Ketobacter sp. MCCC 1A13808: one gene and its partner. The protein of the gene in region 1 interacts with the protein of each later gene in a pairwise test. Links are inferred from orthologs where the notes say so. Each region holds a gene or a part of one and is shown on either strand. Other genes may lie near its edges. The genes, in order: clpA and FT643_RS21355.

The links.
Region 2: the proteins of clpA (region 1) and FT643_RS21355 interact in binary tests that used the Escherichia coli proteins (3 or more experiments, as listed by UniProt). The link is inferred for Ketobacter sp. MCCC 1A13808 from one-to-one orthologs.

The regions. Positions count from the first base shown.
Region 1 is NZ_VRKW01000001.1:81,756-92,037, forward strand. Bases 5,688-8,649 are described here. They hold clpA (ATP-dependent Clp protease ATP-binding subunit ClpA), read right to left. Parts: upstream 8,319-8,649; coding sequence 6,057-8,318; downstream 5,688-6,056. Other genes in these bases: infA (translation initiation factor IF-1), read left to right, coding at 5,757-5,975; clpS (ATP-dependent Clp protease adapter ClpS), read right to left, coding at 8,374-8,649. In the rest of the region: FT643_RS00375 (DNA translocase FtsK), read right to left, coding at 1-1,612; FT643_RS00380 (alanine dehydrogenase), read right to left, coding at 1,735-2,802; trxB (thioredoxin-disulfide reductase), read left to right, coding at 2,974-3,927; aat (leucyl/phenylalanyl-tRNA--protein transferase), read left to right, coding at 4,025-4,750; FT643_RS00395 (arginyltransferase), read left to right, coding at 4,822-5,535; more of clpS, read right to left, coding at 8,650-8,715; FT643_RS00415 (cold shock domain-containing protein), read left to right, coding at 9,016-9,324; icd (NADP-dependent isocitrate dehydrogenase), read right to left, coding at 9,728-10,282. UniProt on the Escherichia coli protein: ATP-dependent specificity component of the ClpAP protease. It directs the protease to specific substrates. It has unfoldase activity. The primary function of the ClpA-ClpP complex appears to be the degradation of unfolded or abnormal proteins.
Region 2 is NZ_VRKW01000020.1:33,801-37,135, forward strand. It holds FT643_RS21355 (response regulator), read left to right. Parts: upstream 1-342; coding sequence 343-3,135; downstream 3,136-3,335. Other genes in the region: cysM (cysteine synthase CysM), read right to left, coding at 1-78; FT643_RS21360 (holo-ACP synthase), read right to left, coding at 3,132-3,335. UniProt on the Escherichia coli protein: Member of the two-component regulatory system UvrY/BarA involved in the regulation of carbon metabolism via the CsrA/CsrB regulatory system. Phosphorylates UvrY, probably via a four-step phosphorelay.

The DNA of each region.
Region 1 (10,282 bases):
CCAGATTGCGTACCCCCATTGCCGCCATCAGGCGATAGCGTCGCTCCATTTCCGCAACGCACCAGCGCAGCGCATTGGACGCTTCTTTCATATCGGTTACAACTGGGGTCAACAAATGGGGAATATTGTCGTAAACCGATAATTCCAGCATTTTTGGATCGATCATAATCAAGCGAAGCTCATCTGGCGTCGCTTTGAATAACATACTGATCAACATCGCATTCAAGCCCACTGACTTACCTGATCCGGTCGTTCCCGCCACCAGCAAGTGGGGCATTTTCTGCAAGTCCGCAATCACCGGTTCGCCGGAGATATCCTTGCCCAGCGCCAATGCCAGAGGCGAACTCACTTCGTCGTATTGGGAAGACGATACCACCTCACTAAGCCGGATCATCTCGCGATCTTCGTTCGGAATCTCAATTCCCACCACCGTCTTGCCCGGAATGACTTCCACCACCCGCACACTGATTACCGCCAAAGAGCGCGCCAGGTCTTTTGCTAAGTTGGTAATGCGACTGACTTTTACACCCGCTGCCGGCTGTATCTCAAAACGGGTAATCACCGGCCCCGGCAGTACGTTCTCAACTTCCGCTTCGACATTAAAATCCCGCAATTTGATTTCCAGCAAACGCGACATGCCTTCCAGTGTTTCTGTGGAATAGCCCCGGTTGTTTTGTTTGTCCGCGGCATCCAGTAACGCAATCGCTGGCAACTCTCCGGATACCGGATTATCGAATAGACTCTTTTGGCGTTCTCTTTCTGCCCTGGCACTTTTCTCAACCTTTTTCGGTTTAGGTAATGCGATAACCGGGGCTTTGCGTTTTTCCTGCTGGGCTTGTTCTTTCTTCAGTGCAGCATGGCGCTCCTTCTGCGCTTTTTTGGCTGCTTTTTCCTGCGCTTTAGCAGCCTTCGCTTGCTCGCGCCTGGATACCACATCTTCCTTAGCATCGCGGCTTTGCTGCCATCGGCTGCGCAGATTAGCCAGAAAATCGATAAAACCCAATGTCAGCTTGCCAGTGCCGTCGATTACCTTAATCCAGGAAACATCCGTGAAAATAGTAAGCCCGATGAGGAATAAGGCTAACAATAGCAGGGTTGAACCGAGGGCGTTCAGGGCATGTAATGCGGCGCCACCCACTTCGATTCCCAGTATTCCGCCAGCCGAATTTCGCCCTGCAGAATCAATATGGGGTAGTGTGCCGTCAACAACATCAAAGTGGATATAAGCCAAGCCAGTGGCTGCCACCATCGTCATAATAAAACCAAGGAGCCGCAAACCGGCTAACAGCCAGTTCCAGGGCTTGCCTGCATCGCGAAACACCAACCAGGCGCGATACGCAATCAGCAAAGGGAATAAATAGGCCAGGTAACCAAACAGCGACATCAGAACATCCGCACTCCACGCCCCGGCTCTGCCACCCAGGTTGTGCACACTGCGACCGCTGCCCAGACTGCTCCAACCCGGATCCTGGAGATCAAAAGAGATAAGCGCAATGATCAAATAGATGGACAAAAAGAACAGCACTATCATGGCGCCTTCGCGCACCCCTTTGACCAGCACCTCAATCCAAGGTGCGGGTGGCGTCTGTCGTTGTGTCTGAGCTTTTTTCAAACAAAATTCCTGCCGTATGGGTCTATAAATCTGGAAGCTAAAATACTGATTTTAACGTAATATCAGCAATTTGCACGACATTCAGTAAATCCACTTTAAGTTTGGATCGCTTTGCGTGGCGCTCATTCTAACAGAGCCGGCAACACAATCTTACCTCCGGAAACGTTGATTCCGTCACTTAACGCAGGAAAAGCCATTACCCCTTCCATCGCCAGCCGACCGACAAAGGGTAACAGCGCACCGGAGAGGGCTTCCGACGCTGTCTTGGGCACCGCTCCCGGCAGATTGGTAACGCCCATGTGTAGCACGCCTTCGTCGACATAGACTGGATCCCGGTAGTCGGTTGGACGGATAGTTTCAATACAGCCGCCCTGATCAACCGAAATATCAACAATCACGCTTCCACGAGGCATCTTGCGGACCATTTCGCGGGTCACGATATGCGGCGCTTTTTGACCGGGTATCAGCACAGCCCCAACCAACAAATCAGCCGTTTGTAATGCTTGCTCTATCGCCCCTGCGTACGCGTATAGACCGGTAATATTGGGCGCCAGCCTTTCTATGGATTTGAGTGCTTCGGCGCTCCGGTCAAAAGCGATCACCTGTGCTCCACTGGCAGCAGCCACCGCAGCGGCATTCTGACCTGCAACTCCGGCGCCGATAATAACGACCCTACCCGCTGCGGTTCCGGTAACGCCTCCGAGCAATACCCCCCGCCCTCCCATTGAACTGTGCAGAAGATGCGCCCCTGCCTGCACGGCTACCCGGCCTGCAATCTCGCTCATGGGCGCTAATAAGGGCAAACCGCCATTTTCTCGCACGGTCTCGAATGCGACAGCGGTCAGCCCGATGTCACACAACGCTGCAGCCAGATCCGGATTGGGGGCCAGATGCAGATAGCAAAACAACAGATGCCTGGATTCGAGCAGGGCAAGATCCTGGGCGATTGGCTCTTTCACCTTCACAATCAGATCAACTGCGGCGTACAGCTGCTGTGCGGAATCCGCTATCACCGCTCCGGCTTGTTTGTATTCGTAATCACTGAACCCGCTCTTTTTTCCGGCTCCACTTTCCACTACCACCGGTACGCCCTGCTGTACCAACTCGTTCACTGCATGAGGCACCAGTGCGATACGGCCCTCCATGGGTTTGTTTTCTTTGGGTATGCCAACTTTCAACTGTTGAGCCATTGCCTCTCTCCGGTTAAAAACACCACCTGCAAATACACTATTAGCACATAGTCAAAGGCTATACCGCTGATTTAGAGGAACTATTTGCTAAAGGCACGGTAAATCAGTATAAGTTCCACATTTGATTCATATGGCAGACCCTCACAGCCATCTATAACGGAAGCCCGATTCATGAGCGAAACCAAGCATTGCAGACTACTTATCCTCGGCTCCGGCCCCGCCGGTTATACCGCTGCAGTCTATGCAGCCCGTGCTAACCTGAATCCGGTTATGGTCACCGGAATCCAGCCAGGCGGCCAATTGACCACCACTACCGATGTGGACAACTGGCCTGGCGACCAGGATGGCGTTCAGGGCCCTGAGTTAATGGAGCGCATGAAGCAGCATGCTGAGCGATTTGAAACAGAAGTTATTTTCGATCACATCAATAAAACGGATCTCAGTAAACGCCCCTTCACCCTCTATGGTGACAGCGCGACCTACACTTGTGATGCTCTAGTTATTTCTACCGGTGCCTCCGCCCGTTATCTGGGACTGGATTCGGAAGAAGCATTCAAAGGCAAAGGTGTGAGCGCCTGCGCCACCTGCGACGGATTCTTCTATCGTAATCAGAAAGTGGCTGTCATTGGCGGCGGGAATACGGCAGTAGAAGAAGCCTTATATCTCGCTAACATTGCAAAAGAAGTGGTCGTCGTGCACCGCCGCGAAACCTTCCGCTCAGAGAAAATATTACAGGACCGGCTAATGGAGCGCGCCAACAACGGCAACGTCACTCTGGAATTGAACTACGTTTTGGACGAAGTGTTGGGTGACGACATGGGCGTGACGGGCATGCGGATAAAAAGTGTAGGCAGCGGTGAGACCAAGGACATCGACCTACAGGGTGTGTTTATTGCCATAGGCCATACGCCCAACACCGGTATTTTCGAAGGGCAGCTCGATATGGCAAACGGGTATATAAAAATTAATAGCGGCATTGAAGGTAACGCCACGGCTACCAGCGTCGAAGGCGTATTTGCTGCAGGCGATGTAACCGACCACGTCTATCGTCAGGCAATCACCTCAGCAGGATTTGGCTGTATGGCTGCACTGGACGCTGAAAAATTCCTGGATGAAAACAACTAACCATTGATTTTCTTGAGCAGGACGGGGCTTGATTGGAGTACTGTAATATTACTGGTATCAGCCCCTTCCCTTATCACGTTTTACCCTGCCCTGCGCCATGATTAAAATCCCTGTACTGGACTATGAAAGCCAAGGCTTCCCACCGATCGAGCACGCGCTCGCAGACCCGGATGGCTTACTAGCAGCAGGCGGTGATCTACGACCGGAGCGATTGATAGAAGCCTACTCACTGGGAATTTTTCCCTGGTATTCCGATGACCAGCCCATTCTCTGGTGGTCACCCAGCCCCCGCACCGTGCTGTTTACCCAAGAACTGCACATATCCAGAAGCCTGCACAAGACGCTGGGCAAAGGCAAATACAACGTCACCATGGACCAGGCTTTTGAATCCGTGATCCGCGCCTGTGCAGCGCCCCGACGCGACAGCGAGGGTACCTGGATCACTGAAGACATGATCCAGGCTTATATGCACCTTCACAGCTTAGGATACGCGCACTCCGTAGAAACATGGCTCGACGACCAATTAGTAGGCGGCCTTTATGGCATTGCCTTGGGCACTCTTTATTTCGGCGAATCCATGTTTAGCCGGGCTGACAATGCATCTAAAATTGCATTTGTTCATTTGGTAGGCCAACTCAAGCAATGGGGCTTCCCAATCATTGATTGCCAGGTTGGCAATCCCCACCTGAGCAGTCTGGGGGCACGACCTATTAAACGCAGTCAGTTCAAATCCTATCTGTCTTCCAACGTGCCCCCACTTACTAAGCTACTAACTGCACGCCCGCCAAAATGGGAGCTTCGATGGAAATATTCTGTAAGCTGAGACTGGAAACAAATTTTAATTCGTTTAATACTGTAAGAAGTCTGAAAACAAAGGCTTAAACCATTAGGATTATGACTGATCTCGCAGCTGTAAAATTTTTTGTAACACCACTGCATCAATGTAGTTATTTGCCCCGGAATGATGCAATCACCCTGTTTGCTGATCCCAAGGCGAATCTGGATCATAATCTCTACAGCGAATTGTCCGAGGTTGGTTTCCGGCGCAGCGGAAATTACCTTTATCGCCCCCACTGCCGCCAATGCTCGGCCTGCATTCCCGTCCGTATACCTGTTGAGCAATATCAATTCTCCCGCAAACACAAGCGCATCTGGAATAAGAACAAAGATCTGACAATTCAGCGAGTTGAAGCGGTTTTTAAAGACGAACATTACGATCTTTACGCGCGCTATATTGAAGAAAAGCATAATGATGGTGACATGTACCCACCCACGCCAGAACAATATGAGTCTTTCTTGCTCAGCGATTGGGGCAACACCTGCTTTTATGAATTCAGAGATCAAGACAACAAGCTGGTCGCGGTGGCGGTAACCGACGTAATGGAAAATGGCTTGTCCGCAGTGTACACCTTCTATTGCACCCAGAATGCCAAGCGCAGTCTGGGCGTAATGGCAGTACTCTGGCAAATAAAGGAATGTCGAAATAGGAATCTACCGGCTTTGTATTTGGGTTACTGGATCAAAGACTGCCAGAAAATGAAATACAAAACCGAATATAGCCCATTAGAAATGTATGTGAACAATCATTGGATTTCTGTTTCCACCTAGATAAACAAAGCAACCAAATTGTTTTTTATCAACAGGTTAAGTCCAATATATAGAAAAAATCTAGAATTCAAACCCCGCTACGTCCGCGAACTATTGTAGAAATCCGACAATAAAGCCACTTTAACTTTGATAAATATCAACTTTTACGGCAGAATTCACGCCTCGTGAAAGTAGCGAACCCGAAATTTACACGCTTTGAGATATTGAGAGGATATCACTGGATGTCGAAAGAAGATTCCATTGAAATGGAAGGGACTATAACTGAAACCCTTCCTAACACCATGTTCCGGGTGGAACTAGATAACGGCCACGTGGTAACGGCCCATATCTCGGGAAAGATGCGCAAGAACTATATTCGCATTCTGACCGGAGATCGCGTTAAAGTTGAAATGACCCCTTATGATCTATCCAAGGGTCGCATCACTTACCGCGTGCGCTAACCTCTCAATTGGCGTTCAAATAAAAACGAGCCTGAAACGGCTCGTTTTTATTTTGCTTGTCACTATTTATGAAAGCGTGTTTCAGGCGGGTTCCGTATCAAAAATCAGCTCCCCTGCTTCTTCGTGAACATGGACTGTTCCACCGCTTTCGGAAAGCTCACCGAAGAGTATTTTCTCAGCCAGGGGTCGCTTTAGCTTTTCCTGAATCAAGCGATTCATCGGACGAGCGCCCATGTCTTTGTCGTAGCCTTTCTCTGCCAACCAGGTGCGCGCACTGTCATCAACGTCCAGCATTACTCGCTTATCGTCCAGTTGCGCCTGCAACTCGGTGAGGAATTTATCCACCACACCTTTTATTACACTCATATCCAGGTTTTTGAACTGGATTACGGTATCGAGACGATTACGGAACTCAGGTGTAAACATACGCTTAAGTGCCTCCATTCCGTCACTACTGTGATCTTGCTGTGTAAAGCCGATCGAGGCCCTGCTAACAGAATCCGCTCCGGCATTGGTGGTCATCACCAGAATTACGTTGCGGAAATCGGCTTTGCGGCCATTATTATCTGTCAAAGTCCCGTGATCCATTACCTGCAACAATAGATTGAACACCTCAGGGTGTGCTTTTTCTATCTCGTCGAGCAACAAAACAGCGTGAGGCGACTTGGTGACAGCTTCCGTCAGCAAACCACCCTGGTCGTAACCCACGTAACCCGGAGGTGCGCCTATTAACCTGGATACGGTATGTCGTTCCATGTATTCAGACATATCAAAGCGAATAAGCTCCATGCCCATGACTTTCGCCAGCTGCTTGGTTACCTCAGTTTTACCCACACCCGTCGGCCCCGCAAACAAGAATGAACCAATGGGACGATCCGGATGATTCAGCCCTGCCCTGGCCAACTTGATGGCACTGGATAAAACTTCAATCGCTTCGTTTTGACCGAATACGACCATTTTCAGGTCTCGTTCAAGATTGGATAGCAGCTCTTTGTCATTCGCCGAAACGGTTTTCGGTGGTATTCGGGCAATTTTGGAAATGATGGCTTCCACATCGCTGACAGAGATTACTTTCTTCCGTTTATTTGGTGCTTGTAGACGCTGAAACGCGCCCACCTCATCGATGACATCAATGGCTTTGTCAGGCAGGTGCCGGTCATTAATATACCGTGCTGACAACTCAGCAGCCGCTCGCAGAGCCTTGTTTGAATACTTGATGTCATGATGCTCTTCGAAACGAGACTTTAAGCCCTTTAGAATTTCAAAGGTTTCATCCACACTGGGCTCAGTGACATCTATTTTCTGGAAACGCCTGGCTAGTGCCCGATCCTTTTCAAAGATACCGCGATACTCTTGAAACGTGGTTGACCCAATACATTTGATATCACCCGATGCCAACATGGGTTTCAGCAGATTAGAAGCATCCATAACACCGCCAGAGGCGGCGCCGGCACCGATGATGGTGTGAATTTCATCGATGAATAAAATGGCGTGTGACTTCTTACGTAATTCAGCCAGCAACGACTTGAGACGTTTTTCGAAATCACCGCGATATTTCGTACCCGCCAACAAAGCACCAAGATCCAGTGAGTAAACCACGCTGCCTTCAATCGCATCGGGCACTTCGTTATCGACAATGCGCTTTGCCAACCCTTCCGCTATGGCGGTTTTTCCGACTCCGGGCTCACCGACCAGCAGCGGATTGTTCTTGCGCCGGCGACACAGAATCTGAACTGTGCGCTCAACTTCTTCGTCGCGCCCCACCAGCGGGTCTATACGACCCGCCAAGGCCTGATCATTAAGATTGGTCGCATAGGACTCCAAAGGCGACTTAGACGCGCCTTCTGAGCCCTGGTCATCCTCATGTACCTCATGGCCCGGCTCCTCAATATTATGAGATTCGTCCGAAACCTTGGATATCCCGTGGGCAATGTAATTGACCACATCGATCCGGGCCACACTTTGTTTCTTCAGAAAATAAACTGCCTGGCTTTCCTGTTCACTAAAGATCGCCACCAGCACATTCGCACCGGTCACCTCTTTCTTGCCCGAAGACTGAACATGAAATACAGCACGTTGTAACACCCGCTGAAATCCCAATGTAGGCTGAGTTTCACGATCACTGTCACCGGATGGGATGAGAGGAGTCGTTTCGTCGACAAAATTCGCCAAATCTGAACGAAGTTCATCCAGGTTGGTTCCGCAGGCCTTCAAAACCGTTGATGCCGCATCGTTATCTAGCAGTGCTAGCAGCAAGTGCTCAACGGTCATATATTCGTGACGCTTAGTCCGAGCGTCTCTGAACGCCAGATTCAATGTGACTTCCAGATCTTTGCTTAACATCTCATTTACACCCTTATCCGAACAAGTGGGATAACGACCCGTGGAATAATCCGGATTATCCGAATTTCTCCACCTCACACATCAAGGGATGCTGATTTTCCCTTGCGTATTTAATAATCTGAGCAACTTTCGTTTCAGCGACGTCTCTTGTAAATGCGCCACAGCTGGCTTTGCCTTGAGTATGAACCGTTAACATGATCTGTGTCGCTTTCTCACGATTCATCCCAAAAAACAGCTGCAATACATCTACCACAAACTCCATAGGCGTAAAATCGTCATCCAACATCACCACCTGATACATCGGCGGTGGCGCCACTTCGGGCCTTGACTCTTCGACAGCAACTCCGCCCTCGAGATCAGAATCAGGATTGGATGGCTCGCCTCCCATGCTCTCCATATAATTCAATGTTAGTTGAAGATCTTGGGGTTTACTCATAACCAGAAATCATAAAATTAGTTGTTAACATACTAAGTCCTCATAACCAACCTATATTGGGGCAACGTTGGTCAGTTCAACTGCGAAAACTCTTGACTAATACGCCACAATCGTGAAGATTGTGCACTGTGCTTAACAAAAGTTAACACAAAACGTGTCTGGGAAGTACATTTCTTCATAAAGTACTTCGCAGGTTAAAAATAATAACAATTGACTTAAGGCTACCATTAAAAGGGTAGTCCCAACAGAAGGACTTGAGTTATGGCAACCGGGAAAGTGAAATGGTTCAATAACGCCAAGGGTTACGGCTTTGTTCGTCCTGATTGCGGTGGAGAAGATCTTTTTGTCCACTATTCGTATATCTGCATGGACGGATACAGAAGCCTGAAAGCGGGACAGCAAGTTACCTATGATATAAGGGAAGCTCCGAAAGGTCTTCACGCGGTCAATATCAATATTATTGGTACAGATCAGTCTAGCGCCCCCACTGAGGAAAACCAAACAGAAAGCGCCAACGATGCTGTCGGTTCAGTTGAACTGCACCCGACACTTCACGCGGAAGCTGTCTGACAAATTCAAGGTAAATACGTTTACCTGATTGTCTGACATACGTTTGGTTTCCAAAGGTGTCTTCTGTTTTTATTGTTTATTAAAGCAATCGAAAACAGAAGACACGTGCTAAAGCCAGTGAAATCGGCGTGTGGGGCGGTGGCGACATTTACCTAACCTCACGCATTACCCGCACCGGGCTCTATGGCGGCACTATGAGCGCTTTTCGAGTAGCGGATTGTTCTTCAGTGCTGATTGATCATTAGCATTCCTTCATGCTGACCTGAGACAGTGCGCTTTGAATATTGGCACACTGAATACAGACGCGTTAAAAAAACACTTCACAACCTGACAAAAAAGGCCACCCATCGCAAAAAAGGCCACCCATCGGCAGCCTTTCTTTCTGACTCATCAATAACGTCGATTAGCTGTCCATATGCTTTAAGATCGCGTCGCCAAACTCGGAGCAGCGCAAAAGGGTGGCATCCGGCATCAGGCGCTCAAAGTCGTAAGTAACCGTTTTAGCTTCAATGGCACCTTGCATTCCGTTAATCACCAGATCAGCTGCTTCTGTCCAACCCATATGACGCAACATCATTTCGGCAGACAGAATCAAGGACCCCGGATTTACTTTATCCTGACCCGCGTATTTGGGTGCTGTACCGTGAGTGGCTTCGAACACCGCCACACTGCCTCCAATATTAGCGCCCGGTGCAATACCGATACCGCCAACTTCTGCTGCTAGCGCATCAGAAATATAATCCCCGTTCAGGTTCAACGTCGCTATCACCGAATATTCATCCGGGCGCATCAGGATCTGTTGCAAAAATGCATCCGCGATAACGTCTTTAACGATAATTTCATTGCCCGTTTTCGGGTTAGTGAAAACATGCCAAGGACCACCATCCAGAGGTTCTGCTCCAAAACGCTCAGCCGCCAGCTCGTAACCCCAGTCTTTGAAGGCACCTTCGGTAAACTT
Region 2 (3,335 bases), on another replicon or contig:
GGTGGTATCGCCGGGTAAGCGCTGCAAGCGCACCAACGGGGTGTTTCCTACAAAGTCTTCGATCGTGGGATAATGCATTGATTTCCAATTCGGGTTAACAAAACGAAAAATGATGTTTGCTCAAATGGGGGCATATTGTACCCTGCACTGAAGCCTGAGCCTATCTTTGGGCCCGAATTTAATCTGTCAGTACAGTGGAAACAGGTACTTCTTGACCTGCAAACTCAGCCAATGCGGGGTTAATCCCCGGCGCAATCATGGCTTATACTGAACACCGACCCAAGTCATTGCCGCCAGCGAGAATAAGTGAAATTAGCAAACCGTCTTAGTCTTGGAAAACAAATGGGCCTACGTACCAGAGCCCTTCTGATCAGCACCATTCCCGTGCTTGTTATCGGCGTCTTTCTGGCGCTATTGCTGCTCAGTCAGCGCTTCCACGAACTGGATCAATCCCTTGAAAAACAAGGGGAAATGATCGCAGCCTCGTTCTCTCACGGTATTTTCGAAAGCATGACCCAACGCCAGGGCCACACGATCCCGTTTTACGCCCAGCGTATTCTGGAAGAAGACAATGTACGTTCGGTCTCAATTTATGACCATGACGGTGAACTGCAAACCCGTGCAGGCCCCGAAATGCAACCGCTGGCAACGGGCGTACCACTGCTACCGCCGGCTCATACCACCGAATCCGTTAGTCGTAGGACAGACAGCACCCTGCGTGTCATACATCCCATATATCCGGCCTCATCCTATCACCCCTTGGCGGGTGACCAGGCGGATTCCGGTTGGCTGGAAGTGGAAATTGACCGTTCAAACCTGATCATAGAAAAATACCGCAGCACCCTGTATATGCTGTTACTGCTGATTGTCGCGCTGGTAATCAACGGTATGATTGCCACGCGTTTTTCCACCCGCATAGGCGACGTGGTTGAACGCATTAAATCGGCCCTAAATGAGATGGGTGAAGGCAATCTGGAAGTCCGCTTACCGGAAGATGCGTACGGCGAATTACGGCAACTACAATCCGCCCTGAACAATCTGGGCAATTCGATTATGGAAGGCCAGCAGGAATTACAACAAAACGTGGACCAAGCCACTGAAGACCTGCGAGAAACCCTTGAAACCATCGAAATTCAGAATATCGAGCTGGATCTGGCACGCAAGGAAGCGCTGGAGGCGAGCCGCATAAAATCGGAATTTCTGGCCAACATGTCCCATGAAATCCGTACCCCGCTCAACGGTATAATCGGCTTCACCAACTTGCTTTTGAAAAGCCATGTCAGCCTGACCCAGCGGGATTATCTGGACACGATTCAAAAGTCGTCTGAAAGTCTGCTTTCCATTATCAATGACATACTCGATTTTTCTAAAATTGAAGCAGGTAAGCTGATTTTAGATCACGTACCGCTGAATTTTCAGGAAGTGGTTGAAGATGTACTCACCATGTTGGCCCCGCTTGCTCACGAAAAATCCCTGGAACAAGTCAGCCTGTTCTATTCAGATGTCCCCATCGGCATCATTGGTGATCCGCTTCGACTGAAACAAATACTCACCAACCTGGTCAACAATGCAATAAAATTCACCGAACACGGTGACGTCGTTATTCGCGTGATGCTGGACGACAAAAAAGACGACGTTGCCACCATCAAAGTCACCGTCACGGACACCGGTATAGGCTTGACCAAAGAACAGCAACGCGCCTTGTTCAGTGCTTTTCGCCAGGCCGATACAACCACCGCGCGGCGCTTTGGCGGGACCGGTCTGGGATTAGTCATTTCCAAACACCTGGTGGAACAAATGCGCGGCGAAATCGGACTGGAGAGCGAGTCCGGAAAGGGATCCACTTTCTGGTTTACCTTCCGCGCCAGGGTAAATAATAAGGAATCGCATTTTGTACCTTTATTAATCAACGAAACGTGCAAGATAGCGATTTACGACAGCAACACCACCGTACGCGGAACCCTGCGAAATACGCTGCAAAAACGCAAAGTAGAAGTCATCGAATACTCCGATTTAAGCGAAGTCAGGGCATTATTGAAAGCAGATACCGTAAGTTTGCCCAACGCGTTTATAATCGGAATTAACGCACAGACTCCAATGTACGAAGATATTGCCAACTTGTACCGTATCAATCACGAACAAGTGCCACTGATTTTGCACGCCAACCCGGCCGATCAAACCGCCTTGTCAGATATTCTTGGCGAACGGCCACTCCCATTGATTACCAAACCCTTATGTCAGCAACGCGCCTATGAGGTATTGGGACGGATTTTGCAATCCGATGCCTTTGTTACTCCCCATGCGGGACGGGAAGAACCCAGCTACCCGCAATCCGGAACCACTGCAGAGTCAATACAAGTCATTGCCGTTGACGACAATCCTGCCAACCTGAAATTACTGTGTGCATTGCTGGAAGACCTGAACGTTTCGGTCACCGCCTGTGAGAGCGGCATGAAAGCCCTATCACACATTGAGCAAACCCACTTCGATATGATCCTGATGGATATTCAGATGCCGGTGATGGACGGAGTGGAAACCGCTCGCCGGATACGATCGATGGAAGCCGCCGACAAGCATACTCCGATCATTGCCGTGACCGCACATGCCCTGGCGAGCGAAAAACACAACCTGCTCAATTCCGGTATGGATGATTATGTCACCAAGCCGATCAATGAATCCCAGTTAATTCACATCGTTCAGAAATGGACCGGGGTTAATCTGCACAACGCCACCATGGAAGGAAACCCGCATAGTATAAGCGCGGGCTCAGCGGACGCAGTGGATATGATGCTCGGGCTAAAACTCGCCAACAACAAAGCGCAATTAGCTGAAGAAATGCTGGAGATGCTGTTTGCGTCCTTGCACAACGACCGCAAGGTGATTGCCGATTGCGCCGCCAAACAGGATTACGTCAATCTTCAGGAAGTGGTGCACAAACTGCACGGGGCGACCCGCTACACTGGAGTCCCATTCCTGCAGGATGCCTCACACACCCTGGAAGAAGCATTGAAGCTGGGCACCTTCGAATTAGTCGACAACTTGACTGAAACGTTGTTGAAAGAACTGGATCGGGTAGTGACGTGGTGCAAAGAGCACCGGGATATGGAAGCAGACCTGCCTGCCAGCGAGGTTTAACCTTCCAGAATCACAAACGCAACGGCCTGCGCCTGCTCATCCGACAACGACAAATGGATTTGAGTGACGCCCAAAGCATTGGCCTTTTCCTGGGTGGCTCCACTTAACTCAAGAAACGGAGCACCCAAGCCATCATTGCGAACCGTTATTTGTTTCCAGGTAATGCCTTTGGCAAAGCCGGTACCCAATGCTTTAACCAA